Regions from separate parts of the Desulfuribacillus stibiiarsenatis genome, predicted to be linked through region 2. Evidence: riboswitches for the same ligand, from Rfam matches in the RefSeq annotation. Region 2 holds a riboswitch; the other holds the start of a gene.

Region 1 (3,208 bases), on a different contig from region 2:
TGGTAAACACAAGAAATCGATAGAAACCAATAATGGGAAGCCATTAAAAATCCTAATTGCGGAAGACTCGATTGACAACCAATTGTTGATGAAAGCATATTTAAAAAACCAAAATATTAAGGTGGAGTTTGTAGACAATGGAAGGTTGGCCGTTGAATCTTATCAAAACAATGAGTATGATCTTGTGATAATGGATATTCAAATGCCTGAAATGGATGGCTATACAGCAACTTCAGAAATCCGTAAATGGGAACAAGTAAATCAGCGAAACGCGACCCCTGTTATTGCACTTACCGCCTTTGCACTTCAAGGAGACCGTGAACTTGCGATGCAAGCAGGATGTACTGAATATATGACCAAGCCAATCAAAAAACAAAAGATTGTGGAATTATTAAAAAGGTATCGGGGTGAGGAAAACGAAGATACTAATCATTGACGATTGTCTGGATACCCAAAGATTGCTTAAGAAATACATTAGTGATTATTTGGATGCAGAAGTAGTGGCAGCAGTTTCGGCAGATCAAGGAATATCGGTTCTTACGGACGACGTGGATTTAATTCTACTAGATATTCTCATGCCAGAAAAAGACGGTATCTGTGCTTGCCGGGAAATTAAAAGCAAGGAAGCATTTCGGGATATACCAATTGTAATTGTAACTCAATATGACAATCAGGAGATTTTTAGAGATGCTTTTATAGCGGGTGCATCAGATTTTATTAAAAAACCGTTTAATAAAATTGAGTTATGTGCTAGGGTGGGCTCACTCTTACAACTGAGCGCGGAAATGAAAAAAAGAAAAGTTAGAGAAAAAGAGTTACAAGAGCTTAATGCACAGCTTCAAGATCGTAATGAAACCTTAAAAAAGCTCTCCATGATTGATGGACTAACAGGAATTGCTAACCGAAGGTACTTAGAAGAGTACTTAGAGCGTGAATGGCGCTATGCCGTGCGAAACAAAGGACAACTATCCCTTGTAATGTTTGATATTGATTATTTCAAGTTATATAACGATTACTATGGTCATCAGTGTGGCGATGATACACTAAAAGCGATAGCGCAAACAGTGGAGAAAATCTTAAAGAGACCTACGGATATGGTAGCACGTTACGGTGGAGAAGAATTCGTTGTCATTCTACCAGCAACTGCCATTCATGGGGCGATGGAAATTGCGAAACAAATTCGTGGTTGTGTCGAGGGGCTTCAAATCTGTCACGAAAAGTCAGCCATCTCTGACTATGTAACGATTAGTCTCGGGGTTACGACAATACATAATTATACTAGTGATTCGACCACGACACTTATCGAACATGCAGACAATGCTTTGTACAAGGCCAAAAATAGTGGTAGAAATAAAGTTGTGCAGTATGAAGAGGTTATAGAGAACTGTAGCTTTATTAACAATACTTGTAGACTCTCGTAGTGCGTGTTTTTATAAGAGATATCATTTGGTGTCCTGAGTATTATAAGCTATTGCAAATGACCTAGTTTAACTTTATAATACGAGTGGAAAGCAATTTCTAAGAATATTCGTTAAAGCATAAGGGAGCTAAGATAAACAATTCTAACATGGACGCCTGAATTGTTTGGAGCAAGTGGCGTAACCGACCAGTTATTTCAACTGGTCTTTTTTATACGCAAAAGTTGATTTTCCTTTGAAATATTATTTGAGCAACAAGTATTGAGATTGTAGGTGTTCACGTGGCGAGAATCATAACAACAAAAAGTATTACCTCGGTGATTATAGTATGTTTGCTATTAGTAGTCCTGTTGTGGCTGAGAACGGAATCGCTCCAGACGAAAACAATCATAATTATAACGAAAGACCAAGAGAATACAGCTAGCCTTAATCCATCCCGTTTAATTGTAGCGGCTGAATTAGCTTTAGCTGATTATCAAAAACAAAAACAACGATATCCTATCACCCATCAATATATTACTTATACGGGCGAAGAACAGGAAGGATATGATAAGGCAAGGCAGTATCTGAAAGAAAACAAAAGCGTGGTTGCAATCGTAGGAGATTTTAATAGTGCAGGAACAAAGTTACTCGCAGAGCTTGCGATGGAATTTGAAATTCCTCATATATCATTTTTCTCAACAGATGAGACGATATTTCATGAAAAGTCATGGAGTTTTTCCATTCGAAATCGAACGGCACATGAGATGGATACGATGGTGCAGCTCATCAACAAACATCTACAAGTAGAACAAGTGACAATCCTTTCTAGCGAAACGTCTAATTTAATCCAAAGAGCAGAAGAACTGGAACTGGCTTTGAGTTCTATAGGAATCAAAGCACAAGAGATACTAACGGTAGAATCAGGGCAAATAGATTTTAGTAACGAAATTACCCGGATTAAGGGGCAACTGACGGGCAAGGCCGTCGTTATTTTTCTAGGGTCGCAACAACTTGAACACTTTTTGCAACAATGTCAAATGGCAGAGATAACACTTCCGATTATTTCTACAGGAGTAGTTCTGCATCCAGATATTCTTCATGAGTTTGTTGGAATAAAGGGCAATGTATATTCTGTAGTGCCAAAAATTTATCTAGATTATGCAGAGCGAATAGATTTAGTAACACTTATGGAGCGTTATAAGATAGCCATAGGTAATCATCGATTGGACGCCTCTGGGCTGTGGATTTATGATGGATTTCAAGTGATGTACGAAACGATGAACGCGTCTAAAAATAGCTCTCAATTAAGAAATCTCTTGCGTGACTATAATAAAAGGCATGTAAGTTATATGATATCATTTGATGAACATGGTCTAATCAAAGATAGTGGTTTCATCCCCGTAACCATTCAGGGCAGCCGGTTTATAGAGGTGGAGATTCCGTAATGTTCAATAAAAATTCTAGAATAGTTTTCAATAGATTACAATGGCGGCTATTCCGGCAGTTCACAATTGCGGGATTAGTTCTGATTGTCTTGTTAGCAGGTCTAATATACAAGTACGTGACAGAAACAACCATTGAGTTATACCAAGCGAACGCAAGGATGGTACTAGAACGTTACGAAATAACAGCTAGGTTATTCTTGAAGAGAGAAATGGAGATATTAACGCTACATTATAAGCTGCTAGGTTATGAGCAAAGTGATAAAGTTCTAGAAAGCATCAAGGATAATCCTAAATACTTAGAATCATATATTATGAACGCAGAGGGTTTCATTACCCATGCGACTGTTGATAGGATGATAGGAT
Region 2 (3,208 bases):
TTGGGGTTATACAAAGTCCCATATGCACTATGAGTGAAATTCCCGAAATTCGCTATCTCTTTATAGTCTGCACCTTTTATAAGTAACCCGAGACTTGAAGCTTGTAAAGGGTTATACCCATAAAATTGACATAGTGATATAACAGCGACTATAATTGCCCCACTCGTTGCAAAGACTAAAAGCCAATATACATTCTTAGGAGATGCTACAACATACCGAGTAACCGTCAAAACTAAAATATACATAATAATAACAAAAACGCCTTCATATCGGTCACGATACCCTAAGAAACTTTCGGCTGGAAAATCAGATAAATAGGCAGAAATAACAATCCAGATACCAAATACATACATTGCATTTAAAATTACATCATTTTCTATTTGTATCGCTTTTTTACGAACTAAGAGTAGAAACAAAAGCGTTATAGCCATTCCTAAGAGATACAATATATAACTCTTTATTAAGAAGAAGCCATCAAAATCACCATATAGTTTGGACTGCCACATTGTCCACATCCATCCACCTATAAGAGTATCTTGATGGACTGGTATGACACGAACAGCAATTGGAATCAAAAATAAACATAATCCAACTAGACCAACAATAATATTCTGAGACGATACACGGGATAACATTTAAATTTCCTCCCGTCTTATCTCTTTTTGCTGAAATAGATTTTCTGATTCAGTCTCTATATAAGACGGTAACTTATCTTCTGATGTAGTTGTTGTTTCTTGTTCTTCTGGAACTAAATCTGCGAGAAGTTCTCTATATCGGTTTGCCTCATTATACATTCCTTGGTTCTCGTAAAACGTAATAATCCGCTCATATGCCCGTTCCCAATGATAATTGATTCGTAAGGCCTGATGATACGCTACCACTGATTCTAGATGCCTATCTGATTCCCATAACCAATCTGCTCGAAGTAAATACACTTGATAATAATTAGGATATATTTCATCTGCCATTTCTAAATGGAATAACGCCGTGTCTAAATCTCCTGCCTGATAGGACTCAGTAGCAGATTTAATGGAACGTTCTGCCTGAATAAATCGCTCATTAATTTGATTTTCTTTAAACATATAGAAAGGCATCCAAGTAATCCACGCTATGATTCCTATGATGAAGAAAGCAATCAATAGATTTTTCGTATGAAATAATTTTGTTATAGAAAGGTAAGACATGCTTCACCGCCAAATATAAACATAAAACCCGACCCCGTATGAGGTCGGGTTTGTTCCCGATTGCAAGAAAAACAGATTATGGTAGTAAACGAATGTTAAGTGTTCCAGTATTAGTGCCAGTTGGAGCAGAGCCACCTTGCCAATAAACATCAACGCTATTTGCCGTTCCAGCATTAGTACGAATAATAGTTTGTGCTATTTTGTCGCCTACCTCACTTGTAATACCAGGAACTGCTAAAAATTTGCCATCAGTAATCGAATAACTATCAGTAAAAGGTGCAGGTCCAATTGGTTTTTCTAAATAGGAACTTAAGTTAGATGTAGCAACAGTTGTTGCATTATTGTCTGTACTATATAAGACTGCGGCTGTTTTAATTGCTCTGTACTCAGAAATTACAGCTGATATCTTACTTTTTTCAATCTGTGCGAAAATGTTTGGTGCGATAACCGCTGCTAAAATACCAATGATTGCGATTACTACTAATAGTTCCACTAATGTGAAACCTTTTTGATTCTTCTTGCTTTTCTTCATGAAACGCATCAATGTTTTCACTCTCCCGTTTTTTTGTTTGTTACATCTTATGCGTAAATTCAGAATCGGCAGAACATAAAAACCGAACCAAACTTACTAAGTAAAAAATAATTAATAAGTGCGGATCGGTTTCACTACTCGCTCCATCTAGCCCAAGTGACCACATACAGACTAAATATCTTAGCATTCCTAAAAGTTTTTTGCTTGTATAGTAAATACAGGTGTTCACCCATATTAAACTAATATAATTATACCATCAAAGGTCCTATTTCACAATAAAATTCTACGACTTTCTTCACATAATCAGAATTTATAGAATTCTGATCATAAGTAACAGCAACTAAGGTACTTGCTGCGCTCACGACTTGCAATTGCTAAGTTTTGTTTATGGTGCAGATTTCTTATCGTTCCATAAACTCCCTCATAGCAAGTCCAGTAGCAAGACTATACATTGGGTCTAATTCACTATATGCGCCTACTAAGACTGGAATGCCAATTTCTGCTTCTAAATATGCATCTAGCCCTTGAAGATTGGATGATCCACCTGTAATGATAAGTCGGTCAAGACGCACTTTCGCTTGCATCTGGTAAAAATCAATAGATCTTTGAATCTCTTGTGTCAGTGAGCTTAGTATATCGGTAATCGACTCACCAATTAAGTATTCATCATAAGGGGATGTCGTTGTTTCTTCGGGCACGACTTCTATCCCAATGTTCCCCACGCGTTGTTTATGCTTGAGATCTATAGCAACAGCAACTTCCTTCCCTATGGAATGAACAATCGCATCGGTGATTTGATGTCCAGCAACTGGAATACCTCTCGTGAACTGAATGTTATCCTTCTGAAAAACGACTAAATGGCAGTTACTATGACCCATATTTAATATCGCTTGGTTCGGTAAAGCTTCATCATAGTAATGGGAACACCATACTCTGTATAACGATAACGGCTCAATCTCCACAGCATATGGCTTAAGATGGGCAGATTCAATTATCTGAATCAAGTTGCTAATCATATCTTTCGGAACTGCAGCCAGTAGCAGGTTATAGTGTGGTGTGTTATCGACAATCGTTTCTCCAAGTATTGTATAATCCAAGTAGAATTGATCCAGTGGTGTCGGAATATATTTCTCAGCCTCGAAATGGACCGCTTGATCCAGTTCATCTAATGGCATAATTGGTAGTTTAATTGGTCGAGTGATGACATTACGACCACTAATAGCCATCGTAACGGTAGCGTTGTTCTTGATATTTCGTTCTTCCTTAAGGTCCACTAATGCATCGCGAATGACATCTGGTCTCTTAATCACACCATCGATGATAGTATCCGTAGGGATTGGAAGCATCCCATAATTCTCAACCATATGAGTATCATCATTTTCACCTTGCTTAAGCTCAACCATCTTTATCGAATAACTGCCTAAGTCAAGCCCGATATGTTGAATTTTCTTTTTTAGATATTTCTCTAAGAATTTCATAGGACCATACAGCC

What was found. A riboswitch is a leader RNA that binds a small molecule or an ion and turns the genes downstream of it on or off. The one in region 2 is predicted to bind cyclic di-GMP.
Region 1: another riboswitch for cyclic di-GMP. It lies ahead of BHU72_RS08640 (ABC transporter substrate-binding protein); the one in region 2 lies ahead of BHU72_RS15075 (type II secretion system protein).

Annotation. Positions count from the first base shown of each region.
Region 1 is NZ_MJAT01000022.1:183,014-186,221, forward strand. It holds gene BHU72_RS08630 (GAF domain-containing protein) at 1-436, shown strand, start outside; gene BHU72_RS08635 (GGDEF domain-containing response regulator) at 408-1,421, shown strand; cyclic di-GMP riboswitch class II at 1,534-1,617, shown strand; gene BHU72_RS08640 (ABC transporter substrate-binding protein) at 1,700-2,845, shown strand; gene BHU72_RS08645 (ATP-binding protein) at 2,845-3,208, shown strand, end outside.
Region 2 is NZ_MJAT01000040.1:92,222-95,429, reverse strand. It holds gene BHU72_RS15085 (O-antigen ligase family protein) at 1-635, opposite strand, end outside; gene BHU72_RS16660 (hypothetical protein) at 636-1,082, opposite strand; gene BHU72_RS15075 (type II secretion system protein) at 1,261-1,716, opposite strand; cyclic di-GMP riboswitch class II at 1,831-1,914, opposite strand; gene pilM (type IV pilus assembly protein PilM) at 2,118-3,194, opposite strand.